DNA from 4 places in the Leclercia sp. CFBP8987 genome. Region 1 is predicted to be linked to each of the others. Evidence: predicted binding sites of a transcription regulator. Region 1 holds the regulator's gene; each other region holds the start of a gene.
What was found. Region 1 encodes PurR, which represses purine synthesis genes. Its sites were predicted from a motif close to CANGCAAACGTTTGCNTG; they were not measured.
Positions count from the first base shown of each region.

Region 2: the regulator PurR is predicted to act here: its motif matches at 1,378-1,395, upstream of purH (bifunctional phosphoribosylaminoimidazolecarboxamide formyltransferase/IMP cyclohydrolase).
Region 3: the regulator PurR is predicted to act here: its motif matches at 1,668-1,685, upstream of SOM40_RS23415 (NCS2 family permease).
Region 4: the regulator PurR is predicted to act here: its motif matches at 1,834-1,851, upstream of gcvT (glycine cleavage system aminomethyltransferase GcvT).

Region 1 is NZ_CM188255.1:2,023,307-2,026,727, forward strand. Features, by position in the region: gene punC (purine nucleoside transporter PunC) at 1-479, opposite strand, end outside; gene punR (DNA-binding transcriptional activator PunR) at 596-1,528, shown strand; gene purR (HTH-type transcriptional repressor PurR) at 1,525-2,550, opposite strand; gene cydH (cytochrome bd-I oxidase subunit CydH) at 2,846-2,935, shown strand; gene SOM40_RS09720 (MFS transporter) at 3,099-3,421, shown strand, end outside.
Region 2 is NZ_CM188255.1:220,382-223,802, reverse strand. Features, by position in the region: rRNA gene SOM40_RS01080 (16S ribosomal RNA) at 1-942, opposite strand, end outside; gene purH (bifunctional phosphoribosylaminoimidazolecarboxamide formyltransferase/IMP cyclohydrolase) at 1,503-3,092, shown strand; gene purD (phosphoribosylamine--glycine ligase) at 3,108-3,421, shown strand, end outside.
Region 3 is NZ_CM188255.1:4,862,197-4,865,617, reverse strand. Features, by position in the region: gene SOM40_RS23420 (NADPH-dependent FMN reductase) at 1-136, shown strand, start outside; gene SOM40_RS23415 (NCS2 family permease) at 233-1,567, opposite strand; gene yieH (6-phosphogluconate phosphatase) at 1,736-2,401, shown strand; gene SOM40_RS23405 (esterase) at 2,442-3,421, opposite strand, start outside.
Region 4 is NZ_CM188255.1:4,026,407-4,029,827, reverse strand. Features, by position in the region: gene ubiH (2-octaprenyl-6-methoxyphenyl hydroxylase) at 1-297, shown strand, start outside; gene ubiI (FAD-dependent 2-octaprenylphenol hydroxylase) at 310-1,512, shown strand; gene gcvT (glycine cleavage system aminomethyltransferase GcvT) at 1,941-3,035, shown strand; gene gcvH (glycine cleavage system protein GcvH) at 3,059-3,421, shown strand, end outside.

The sequences.
Region 1 (3,421 bases):
TGCCAGCTGAAATGGGCGAGGATCCAACTGCCGAGCAGCGGGGCCAGCGCCGGAGAGAGTCCGACCAGCGGCATGATGGTGGCAAAAATACGGTTAGTGCGCGAGGCCGGGTAGTAGTCGGTCACCAGCGCCTGCCATGTGACCGCTGCGGCACAAACCCCCACCGCCTGGATGAAGCGCAGCACCAGCAGCCAGGTGGCATCGCGAACCCACAGCATACCGAGGCAGCCGAGAGCGAAAATGGCTAAGCCCGCCAGTAAAACCGGCTTACGGCCGAAGCGGTCGGACATCGGTCCCCACAGCAGCTGAGCAAAGGCAAAGCCCGCCAGGAACAGGCTCAGGCTGGCGCTGATGGCCGCCGCTGGGGTCTGCAGATCTTCCTGCATGATGGCGAAGGCAGGCAGGTACATATCGGTGGCGAGAAAGCCCAGCACGCTTAAGCCGCCGAGCCAGACTAAAAATCCTTTCCCGGGTGTCATTATTTTATTACTCCGTTTGGGCGCAGGTTTGGGTAGCCGCTGAGTGTAGGGAGTGCAAACCCGCTTGTGAAACGCTAATATTTGGCGGTTGCATTCAAAAATTTTGCAGGCAGAAAATGTGGTCAGAATATTCTCTTGAAGTGGTGGATGCTGTAGCGCGTAACGGCAGCTTCAGCGGAGCAGCGCAGGAGCTGCATCGCGTCCCGTCCGCCATCAGCTACACCGTGCGTCAGCTGGAGGAGTGGCTGGCGGTACCGCTGTTTGAGCGGCGTCACCGGGATGTGGAACTCACGCCTGCCGGGACGTGGTTTCTCAAAGAGGGGCGGTCTGTTATCAAAAAAATGCAGATCACCCGCGAACAGTGCCAGCAGATCGCCAACGGCTGGCGGAGCCATATCTCCATTGCGGTGGATAATATCGTGCGCCCCGAGCGCACCCGGCAGATGATTGTCGATTTTTACCGCCACTTTTCCGACGTCGAGCTGCGGGTCTCGCAGGAGGTCTTCAACGGCGTCTGGGATGCGCTGGCGGACGGCAGGGTGGAGATGGCGATCGGCGCCACCCAGGCGATCCCGGTCGGGGGGCGCTATGCGTTTCGTGATATGGGCACCCTGAGCTGGATCTGCGTGGTGGCCAACCATCATCCGCTGGCCGCCATGGAAGGACCGCTCAGCGATGATACCCTGCGCAACTGGCCCTCGCTGGTGCGCGAGGACACCTCCCGCTCGCTGCCGAAACGCATCACCTGGCTGCTGGATAACCAGCGGCGGATCGTCACTCCGGACTGGGAATCGTCCGCCACCTGCCTCTCGGCTGGTCTGTGCGTGGGGATGGTGCCGGTGCATTTTGCCCGGCCGTGGATCGACAGCGGGAAGTGGGTCGAGCTGACGCTGGAAAATCCCTTCCCGGATGCGGCCTGCTGCCTGACCTGGCAACAAAACGATATGTCACCGGCCCTGGCCTGGCTGCTGGATTATCTGGGAGACAGTGAAACGATGAACCGGGAGTGGCTGCGGGAGCCAGAGGTGCTGGCTCCCGGAGAGGATTAACGGCGGTAGTCGCGGAACGGACCATCCGCCACGGAACGGCGTTCGATCAGGCGCGGATGCACCTCAATTGACTGGGACTCTTCGCGCTTATTGACGATACGGTCCAGCAGCATGTTGAAGGCGGTCTCCCCCAGCGAATCTTTTGGCTGGTGGATGGTGGTCAGCGCCGGGGTAAAGAAGCGGGCGTTGCGCACGTTATCATACCCGATCAGCGAAACGTCCTGCGGAACGCGCAGGCCCATCTCATCGGCAGCACAGAGCGCACCCATTGCCATAATGTCTCCGCCACAGAAGATGGCGGTCGGGCGCGGACTCTGGGAGAGGATCTGCTGCATGGCGCGGTAGCCAGACTCCGGTTCAAAGTCGCCCTGCACGATCCAGTTTTCCGGGACCGTGATTAAGGCCTCTTCCATCGCTTTCATAAAGCCCGCCAGACGTCCGGCACCGGTGTTGCGCTCCAGCGCTCCCGGGATCACGCCGATTTCGCGGTGACCGCGTTCAATCAGATAACGTCCGGCCATGTAGCCGCCCTCAAAGGCGTTATCGATCACCGAGTCGGTAAAGTCGGCCTTCGCTTCGCCCCAGTCCATCACCACCATCGGAATATTGCGATACTCTTCCAGCATCGACAGCAAGGATTCCGGGTATTCGGAACACATCACCATCAGGCCGTCGACGCGCTTCTGCGCCATCATCGACAGATAGGCGCGCTGTTTTTCCTGGCTGTTCCAGGCGTTGCCGAGGATCAGGGTGTAGCCCTTCTGGAAGCAGTTCTTCTCAACTGCTTCAATAATTTCCGCAAAATAGGGCGCTTCGCTGCTGGTCGCCAGCAGGCCGATCGATTTGGTGTGATTAACCTTCAGACTGCGGGCTACGGCGCTGGGAGAGTAGTGCAGCTCTTTAATGGCCGCCCAGACGTTGTTACGGGTCTCTTCCGCGACAAAGCGGGTTTTGTTAATAACATGTGATACGGTTGTAGTGGAAACGTTTGCGCGTTTCGCCACGTCTTTAATTGTTGCCATCAGATGTCACTCCAGACCATATCTAAGCTCCTGAAAAACCAATAGGTAAACGTTTGCCTTCACTCGCCCTAATTGCGCAATTTGAATTGCGGTACGCCGGGAAAACGACACAGGACGTCAGGAGGGGGTCAATGGCCGGTACGCTAATAAATTTAGCGTGGAATTTTGTCTTATCTTGGCCAAAAGGGGAAGAGCAAAAACCGATATCAATCTAAATCCAGCAAGATTTTTACCCGGAACTGTGTAAAAATGAGCAGGCTCACTCTTCATAGGGTGATTAAAAGGAGAAAAATTGATGAGTACCGATCTTAAGTTTTCGCTGATTACCACCATTATTGTTCTGAGTCTGATTGTTGCCAGCGGTCTGACTGCGGCACTGCACTGATTGATGCGGGAGAGTTCCGCTCTCCCTCGTTCCTGCGCTGATTGTTACGCGCCCGGCAAAAATCTTTTGCCAAATTGTTAACTTCTCATTTTTTGTGATTGGTGTCATGCTTTCGCCTTCATTGTTCTGTGTCGCCTGACGACACGGTGTCTGGAGTTGAAGTATGAGAATCAATTTTCCGCTGCTGGCCCTGGCCATTGGCGCCTTTGGTATCGGCACAACCGAATTTTCCCCGATGGGCCTGCTGCCGGTTATCGCCCGGGGCGTGGATGTCTCAATTCCCGCTGCGGGCATGCTGATCAGCGCCTACGCCATCGGCGTGATGGTGGGTGCGCCGCTGATGACCCTGCTGCTGTCCCATCGCGGTCGCCGTAACGCGCTGATCTTCCTGATGGCGATCTTTACCGTCGGTAACGTGCTGTCGGCGCTCTCCCCGGATTACACCACCCTGATGCTGTCCCGAATTCTGACCAGCCTGAACCACGG
Region 2 (3,421 bases), 1.8 Mb from region 1:
CCGCTTGTGCGGGCCCCCGTCAATTCATTTGAGTTTTAACCTTGCGGCCGTACTCCCCAGGCGGTCGACTTAACGCGTTAGCTCCGGAAGCCACTCCTCAAGGGAACAACCTCCAAGTCGACATCGTTTACGGCGTGGACTACCAGGGTATCTAATCCTGTTTGCTCCCCACGCTTTCGCACCTGAGCGTCAGTCTTTGTCCAGGGGGCCGCCTTCGCCACCGGTATTCCTCCAGATCTCTACGCATTTCACCGCTACACCTGGAATTCTACCCCCCTCTACAAGACTCTAGCCTGCCAGTTTCGAATGCAGTTCCCAGGTTGAGCCCGGGGATTTCACATCCGACTTGACAGACCGCCTGCGTGCGCTTTACGCCCAGTAATTCCGATTAACGCTTGCACCCTCCGTATTACCGCGGCTGCTGGCACGGAGTTAGCCGGTGCTTCTTCTGCGAGTAACGTCAATCGATGAGGTTATTAACCTCACCGCCTTCCTCCTCGCTGAAAGTACTTTACAACCCGAAGGCCTTCTTCATACACGCGGCATGGCTGCATCAGGCTTGCGCCCATTGTGCAATATTCCCCACTGCTGCCTCCCGTAGGAGTCTGGACCGTGTCTCAGTTCCAGTGTGGCTGGTCATCCTCTCAGACCAGCTAGGGATCGTCGCCTAGGTGAGCCATTACCCCACCTACTAGCTAATCCCATCTGGGCACATCTGATGGCAAGAGGCCCGAAGGTCCCCCTCTTTGGTCTTGCGACGTTATGCGGTATTAGCTACCGTTTCCAGTAGTTATCCCCCTCCATCAGGCAGTTTCCCAGACATTACTCACCCGTCCGCCACTCGTCACCCGAAGAGCAAGCTCTTCTGTGCTACCGTTCGACTTGCATGTGTTAGGCCTGCCGCCAGCGTTCAATCTGAGCCATGATCAAACTCTTCAATTTAAGTTTGATGCTCGTGAATTAAACTTCGTAATGAATTACGTATGTTCACTCAGAGACTTTGGTATTCATTTTTCGTCTTGCGACGTTAAGAATCCATGTCACTTTGAGTGCCCACACAGATTGTCTGATAAATTGTTAAAGAGCAGTGCAACGCGGCTTTCGCTCACCGTTGCGAGGTGGCGTATATTACGCTTTCCTCTTTCAGAGTCAAGCGTTTATTTTCGCTTTTCTCTTCAACCGACCCGGCTGTTTGTGTGAAGTGATTCACATCTGCCGTGTCGATGGAGGCGCATTATAGGGAGTTCTCCCGGAGCCGCAACCCTTAAATGACAGAAAAATGACTGACTGCTGCATTCCCCAGCAAAACCCCGCCTTATACCTGATTACTCACAGACTTATCCACAATGCGACGAAAAAGTGAAAATGTGCGAGCGTTGCGCAAACGTTTTCGTTAAAATGCTCGCGCTAAATAAAGTGGCCCCGCCAGGTGTGTTAGTTGAGTTTTTATGTAGAAAACTCACCTAACGCTCTCTGTAATCGTCAAATCCAGGGGATTTACCATGCAACAACGTCGTCCAGTCCGCCGCGCTCTGCTCAGTGTTTCTGATAAAGCCGGTATCGTCGAATTCGCTCAGGCACTTTCTGCACGTGGTGTGGAGCTGCTGTCCACTGGCGGTACTGCCCGCCTGTTAGCAGAGAAAGGCCTGCCGGTAACCGAAGTGTCCGATTACACCGGTTTCCCGGAAATGATGGATGGACGTGTCAAAACCCTGCACCCGAAAGTTCACGGTGGCATCCTGGGTCGTCGCGGTCAGGATGACGGCATTATGGATCAGCACGGGATCGCGCCAATCGATATGGTTGTCGTTAACCTCTATCCATTCGCCCAGACCGTTGCCCGTGAAGGCTGCTCGCTGGAAGACGCCGTAGAGAATATCGATATCGGCGGCCCAACCATGGTGCGCTCCGCCGCCAAGAACCATAAAGATGTCGCCATCGTCGTGAAGAGCAGCGACTACGACGCCATCATTAACGAGATGGATGCCAACGAAGGCTCCCTGAATCTCGAAACCCGTTTTGACCTCGCGATTAAAGCCTTCGAACATACCGCCGCCTACGACAGCATGATTGCCAACTACTTCGGTAGCCTGGTACCTGCCTATCACGGCGCAAGCAACGAACCGTCCGGCCGCTTCTCTCGTACCTTAAACCTGAACTTCATTAAGAAGCAGGATATGCGTTACGGTGAGAACAGCCACCAGCAGGCAGCCTTCTATATAGAAGAAGAAGTAAAAGAAGCCTCCGTTGCGACAGCGCAGCAGGTTCAGGGCAAAGCGCTTTCCTATAACAACATCGCGGACACCGACGCGGCGCTGGAGTGCGTGAAAGAGTTCAGCGAGCCAGCCTGCGTGATCGTCAAGCACGCTAACCCATGCGGCGTGGCGGTCAGCACCTCGATTCTGGATGCTTACGATCGCGCATACAAAACCGACCCGACCTCTGCGTTCGGCGGCATTATCGCCTTCAACCGCGAGCTGGATGCTGAAACCGCTCAGGCAATCATCTCCCGTCAGTTCGTTGAAGTGATTATCGCCCCTTCTGCTACTGAAGAAGCCCTGAAAATCACCGCGGCGAAACAGAACGTGCGCGTGCTGACCTGTGGCCAGTGGGCGGAGCGCGTTCCGGGCCTGGACTTCAAACGTGTGAACGGCGGTCTGCTGGTTCAGGATCGCGACCTGGGTATGGTGACAGAAGCCGACCTGCGCGTGGTCAGCAAGCGTCAGCCGACCGAACAGGAACTGCGTGATGCGCTGTTCTGCTGGAAAGTGGCGAAGTTCGTGAAATCCAACGCCATCGTCTATGCGAAAGAGAACATGACCATCGGGATAGGCGCAGGCCAGATGAGCCGCGTCTACTCCGCGAAAATTGCCGGTATCAAGGCAGGTGATGAAGGGCTGGAAGTGAAAGGTTCTGCCATGGCCTCTGACGCCTTCTTCCCGTTCCGTGACGGTATCGATGCGGCGGCAGCGGTAGGCATCACCTGCGTGATCCAGCCTGGCGGTTCTATCCGCGATGACGAAGTCATTGCCGCGGCTGACGAACACGGCATCGCGATGATCTTCACCGACATGCGTCATTTCCGCCATTAATTCCCGGAGCAGAGAATGAAAGTATTAGTGATTGGTAACGGCGGGCGCGAGCACGCCCTGGCGTGGAAAGCGGCGCAGTCTGCGCAGGTGAAAACCGTCTTCGTGGCCCCGGGTAACGCCGGTACCGCACTGGAGCCCGCCCTGCAGAACGTCGCCATCAGCGTGACCGATATCCCGGCGCTGCTGAGCTTTGCCCAGAACGAGAAGATCGATCTGACCATCGTCGGCCCGGAAGCGCCGCTGGTGATTGGCGTGGTGGATGCCTTCCGCGCTGCGGGCCTGACCATCTTCGGTCCGACCGAAGGTGCCGCCCAGCTGGAAGGCTCTAA
Region 3 (3,421 bases), 2.0 Mb from region 1:
GCCGGAGTTTATGGGCGGCGTGATTCAGAACAAGGTCGACCCGCAGACGGGTGAAGTGATTGACCAGAGCACGCTGGACCATCTGAGCGGGCAATTGAGTGCGTTTGGGAAGTATATTCAGCGGGTTAAAGCGTAGGGGGAGTTGAGGGCTGGTGCCCTCACCCCGGCCCTCTCCCACGGGGAGAGGGTGCAAACACTAAAGCCCTTTTCTTAGAAAAGGGCTTGCTGTTTGTTACGCATCAATAAACGCAATCTTCAGCACGAACAGCAGCGCAACGACCATCACGCACGGGCTTATTTCACGCCAGCGTCCGGTGCCCGCCTTCATCACGCAGTAAGAGATAAAGCCCAGCGCAATCCCTTCGGTGATGGAGAAGCTGAACGGCATCATCACCGCGGTAATAAATGCCGGAACCGCTTCGGTCAGATCGTCCCACTTCACGCGCGACAGGCTGGAGGTCATCAGCACGCCCACGTAGATCAGCGCGCCCGCGGCGGCATACGGTGGCACCATGCCCGCCAGCGGTGACAGGAAGATCACCAGCAGGAACAGCAGGCCAACCACCACAGCGGTCAGACCGGTACGGCCACCCACAGAGACCCCGGAAGAGGATTCGATGTAGGCCGTTACGGACGAGGTCCCGATAAAGGAGCCAGCTACGGAAGAGATGCTGTCCACATACAGCGCCTGCTTCATGCGTGGGAATTTGCCCTTCTCGTCCGCCAGCCCGGCTTTATCGGTCACGCCGATCAGCGTCCCGGAGGAGTCAAACAGGTTCACCAGCATGAAGGAGAAGATCACCCCGGCCAGACCCAGGTTCAGCGAGCCCGCCAGATCGACATGGCCGATCACGGTAGTGACGCTCGGCGGCGCGGAGACGATGCCGCTGTAGTGCACATCGCCCAGCATCCAGCCCAGCAGGGTGGTCACAATAATGGAGACCAGCACCGCCGCGTGAATGTTACGTGAGGCCAGAATCGCGATGATGAAGAAGCCCAGCACGCCCAGCAGCACGCTGTGGGAAGTCAGTTTACCGATGCTGACCAGGGTTTCCGGGTTCGCCACGATCACACCGGCGTTTTTCAGCCCCATCATGCCGATGAACAGGCCGATACCGCTGGTGATGCCCACGCGCAGGCTGACGGGAATATTGGCAATCATCCAGTAACGCACGCGGAAAATGGTCAGGATCAGCAGACCGACGGCGCCCCAGAAGATAGCGCCCATCCCCACCTGCCACGGCAGGCCCATCGCCTGAACCACCACAAAGGCGAAGAAGGCGTTAAGACCCATCGCCGGTGCCAGAGCAACCGGCAGGTTAGCGAACAGTCCCATCAGGATGCTGCCGAAGGCGGCGATCAAACAGGTCGTAACGAAGACGGCGCTGGTATCCATGCCAGCAACGCCCAGAATTTGCGGGTTCACGAAAACGATATAGACCATCGTCAGGAAGGTGGTGAAACCGGCGATCACTTCGGTGCGTGCCGTCGTGCCGTGTTCGCGCAGTTTAAACACGCGCTCAAGCAAACCCGCGCCAGAAGACTGGGTAGTGTGTTGTTGACTCATCATCTATTTCCGAACAAGGAGGGAAAATCCGTCGCTATCCTATACCAAAATGCGACAATAGGGGCGGTTGAGGGGCACTTTTTTTCATTGAATTTGCTTATACGGCAACGATTGCGTCTCAACGTAATGCAGCACGTAAACGTTAAACTTGTTAAGAAAGGGAAATGCATGTCTCAGATTGAAGCGGTATTTTTCGACTGCGACGGTACGCTGGTCGACAGTGAGGTCATCTGTTCCCGGGCGTATGTCACCATGTTCCAGGAATTTGGTATCATGCTCGATCTCGAAGAGACGTTCAAACGCTTTAAAGGCGTGAAGCTCTACGAAATCATCGACATTATTAACGCCGAACACGGCGTCAGCCTCGCGAAAGCGGATCTGGAGCCTGTTTACCGCGCCGAGGTCGCACGCCTCTTCGACTCCGAACTGGAGACGATCGCCGGGGCCAGCGCCTTGCTGGATTCAATGGCGGTGCCGATGTGCGTGGTCTCTAACGGTCCGGTAAGCAAAATGCAGCACTCCCTTGGCAAGCTACAGATGCTGCACCATTTCCCGGAAAAACTGTTCAGCGGCTACGATATTCAGCGCTGGAAACCCGATCCGGCCATGATGTTCCATGCCGCGAAAGCGATGAACGTCAACGTGGAGAACTGCGTCCTGGTGGATGACTCCAGCGCAGGCGCGCAGGCGGGGATCGCCGCGGGCATGGAGGTGTTTTACTTCTGCGCCGATCCGCACAACCCGCCGCTCGACCATCCGAAGGTGACCACCTTTACCGATCTGGCCCAGTTGCCGGAAATGTGGAAAGCGCGCGGCTGGCACCTTACCCGCTAAAACGGATAAGCCGTAAAGCGACTCGCTTTACGGCTTTTTGCTATTTAAACAGCTTCTGGACGAATTCCGCATAGGCCGGTCGCCAGACATCCATCTCATGGTTCAGGCCCGGATATTCGTGATAATCGAATTTGATCTGGCGTTGCTCAAGCTCCTGCTTCAACCCGGCGATATCCTTGCCTGTCACTGCATCTTTCTCGCCCACCACGACGGTGAAATTGCGTAGCTGTTTATTGATGGCCTGCGGATCGTTGAGCCGCGCGCTGACGCCCGCATCCGGCACCGTAGTAGTGGTAACGCCGCTAAAGGTAGCCAGCCAGCCAAAGCGTTCAAGATGGTTCATCCCGGAGACCAGCGCCTGATAGCCGCCCTGCGACAGCCCCGCCAGCGCCCGTCCTTCGGCATCGTCACGCACGTTAAACCGCTGGCTTACCAGCGGAATGATGTCGTTCATTAGCTCCCGGTCGGCAGCCTGGGCATTCAACGGATAGAAGTCCTTACGTCGCTCGTTAGGCACGAAGGTTTCAGGAACGATGCCCGCGGCATCGGTTTCCGTATCCGGCACCACCACCAGCATCGGCGCAATTTTTCCGGCCGCGAGCAGGTTATCCATGATCTGCGCGATACGCCCCTGATCGATAGCCGAACGCCCGGTATCACCAAAGCCATGATAGAAATAGAGCACCGGCAGCGGTTTTCCCTGTCCGTTGTAGCCCGGCGGCGTCCAGACGAATAGCTGACGCTCCGATTTCAGCGCAGCCGAATGATAGGTCAGGGTAATCAGATCCCCGTGCGGAACCGGGTTAATATCCAGAAGACTGCCCGGCACCAGCACCATGCTGGTGTTCACCTGCCGCTGCGGCTTGGTTATCGCCGTGCCGGTATCAATGCTGCGCACACCGTCGACGTTGAAGAAATATTCATACAGATTGGGCTGCATCACCGGACCTCGCCAGCTCCAGAGACCTGAGGCGTCTTTGGTCATCGGATGGATGTTTTCCGGGGTCGGGACCCCCACCA
Region 4 (3,421 bases), 2.0 Mb from region 1:
GCCGGGCAGGGCTTTAACCTCGGGCTGCGCGATGTGATGACCCTCGCCGAAACGCTGGCGCAGGCCTTTGCCCGACAGCAGGATTGCGGCGCGTATCCGGTGCTATGCCAGTATCAGAAACGACGTCAGGCAGATAAAGAGGCCACCATCGGCGTAACCGACGGGCTGGTGCATCTGTTTGCTAATCGCTGGGCACCGCTGGTGGCAGGGCGTAACCTGGGGTTAATGGCGATGGAATTATTCATTCCGGCACGCGATGTGCTGGCGCAGAGGACTCTCGGTTGGGTCGCTCGCTAAGGAGTTAACAAAGTGCAGAATGTTGATGTTGCCATTGTCGGTGGCGGAATGGTAGGACTGGCGCTGGCCTGCGGTCTGCAGGGCAGCGGTCTGCGCGTGGCGGTACTGGAGCAGAAACAGCCTCAGCCTGTCGCTTCCGATGCGCCGCCTGAGCTCCGTGTCTCAGCGATCAACGCTGCCAGTGAAAAGCTGCTGACCCGTATCGGCGTCTGGTCAGAGATCGTCGCCCAACGCGCCAGCTGCTATCACGGCATGGAAGTGTGGGATAAAGACAGCTTCGGGCATATCGCTTTTGATGATGAGAGTATGGGCTACAGCCATCTTGGCCATATCATTGAAAACGCGGTGATTCACCATGCGTTATGGCAGAAAGCGCAGCAGTGCAGCGACGTGACGCTGATTGCGCCCGCGCAGCTGCAGCAGGTGGCCTGGGGCGAAAACGATGCTTTTATTACCCTGCAAAGCGGCGACATGCTGACCGCGCGTCTGGTGGTAGGGGCCGACGGGGCAAACTCCTGGCTGCGAAGCAAAGCCGACATTCCGCTCACATACTGGGACTACCGCCATCACGCGCTGGTCGCCACCATCCGCACTGCGGAGCCGCACCAGGCCGTAGCCCGGCAGATTTTCCATAACGATGGCATCCTCGCCTTCCTGCCGCTGAGCGATCCGCATCTCTGCTCGATCGTCTGGTCGCTTTCTCCTGAGAAGGCGCAGCAGATGCAGGAGGCGTCCGCCGACGAGTTCAATCAGGCCCTGTGCGTGGCCTTTGATAACCGACTGGGGCTCTGCACCGTCGAAAGCGAGCGCCAGGTGTTCCCGTTAACCGGTCGCTATGCGCGCCAGTTCGCCGCCCATCGTCTGGCGCTGGTGGGTGACGCCGCGCACACCATTCATCCGCTGGCCGGGCAGGGCGTGAATCTGGGCTTTATGGATGCCGCCGAGCTGGTGAATGAACTGCGTCGTCTGCATCGTGAGGGTAAAGATATCGGGCAGCATCTTTACCTGCGCCGGTACGAACGCAGCCGTAAGCACAGTGCTGCGATGATGCTGGCGGGCATGCAAGGGTTCCGCGAACTCTTTGCCGGTGCCAACCCGGCTAAAAAACTGCTGCGCGATCTCGGTCTGAAGCTGGCTGACACCCTCCCGGGCGTCAAACCACAACTCCTGCGCCAGGCGATGGGTCTTAACGATCTGCCGGACTGGCTACGCTAATTTAGATCCCCATCACACTTTATTTTCCCGGCCTGTGGGCCGGGAAAATTCCCTCGTTTGAAATATTCTAATTTCACCCGCTTTTTCGCATTAGATTATCTAATCTAATGATTTTTATGTTACGGAAATTTCGCGCATTTTTCCGCAGTAAATATCCTCTTGTACTAAATCTTCTTCAGGTTACTTTGCTTTTGTGCGGAATGATTCGCATTTTTATAGTGAATAACTCTGTACGCTTTGCTGGCATTTTTGACCATAAGCTAATGTGATGACCCATTTTCCCTTATGGTTAACCACCGTTTTCAGTGGTAACTTCAGGGAAAAGAGAACGTTTGCGTCGGCGTCCGGGAGCGATGCCGATGCCGGGTTTTATGGTGAATTTTTCAGCATAAAACGCAAGACAGCCCAGCTCATTCAACGAGGATAAGATGGCTCAACAGACGCCTTTGTACGAACAACACACCTTATGCGGTGCACGCATGGTCGATTTCCATGGCTGGATGATGCCGCTGCATTATGGTTCGCAGATTGATGAGCATCATGCGGTGCGCACCGATGCCGGTATGTTCGACGTCTCGCATATGACCATTGTCGATCTGCACGGCAGCCGCACCCGGGAGTTTTTGCGTTATCTGCTGGCGAACGACGTGGCGAAACTGACGAAGCCGGGCAAAGCGCTCTATTCCGGTATGCTGAATGCTTCCGGCGGCGTAATTGACGACCTGATTGTCTATTACCTTACCGAAGATTTCTTCCGCCTCGTTGTTAACTCCGCCACCCGTGAAAAAGACCTCGCCTGGATCACCCAACACGCTGAACCTTACGCCATCGACATCACCGTACGTGATGACCTGTCGCTGATCGCGGTGCAGGGTCCGAACGCCCAGGCGAAAGCTGCATCCCTGTTCACTGATGAACAGCGCCAGGCCACTGAGGGCATGAAGCCGTTCTTTGGCGTGCAGGCGGGCGATCTTTTTATTGCCACCACCGGGTATACCGGTGAAGCGGGCTATGAAATTGCGATGCCGAATGAAAAAGCGGCCGATTTCTGGCGTGCGCTGGTCGAGGCGGGCGTTAAGCCGGCCGGTCTGGGGGCGCGCGATACGCTGCGTCTGGAAGCCGGCATGAATTTGTATGGCCAGGAGATGGACGAAGGCGTCTCTCCGCTGGCGGCCAACATGGGCTGGACCATTGCATGGGAACCGGCGGATCGCGACTTTATCGGACGTGAAGCGCTGGAAATGCAGCGTGAGAAGGGCACCGAACAGCTGGTTGGCCTGGTGATGACCGAGAAAGGCGTACTGCGCGGCGAGCTGCCGGTGCGTTTCACCGATGCCAATGGCAACCACTGCGAAGGCATTATCACCAGCGGTACCTTCTCTCCGACGCTGGGCTACAGTATTGCGCTGGCGCGTGTGCCGGCGGGCATTGGCGAGACTGCCGTGGTGCAGATCCGCAACCGCGAAATGCCGGTCCGCGTGACCAAACCGATTTTTGTTCGCGCCGGTAAGCCGGTCGCCTAATTATTTTTATCAGGAGAAATTCAATGAGCAATGTGCCAGCAGAACTGAAATACAGCAAAGAACACGAGTGGCTGCGCAAAGAAGCCGATGGTACTTACACCGTTGGGATCACCGAGCATGCTCAGGAGCTGTTAGGTGACATGGTCTTTGTGGATCTGCCGGAAGTGGGCGCGACCGTGACCGCGGGCGACGACTGCGCCGTGGCGGAATCTGTTAAAGCCGCTTCTGATATCTATGCGCCAGTGGGCGGCGAAATCGTGGCGGTAAACGACGCGCTGAGCGACTCCCCGGAGCTGGTGAACAGCGAGCCCTACGGCGAAGGCTGGATCTTCAAAATCAAGGCCAGCGACGAAGCGGAAGTTGCCGCTCTGCTGGATGCGACTGCA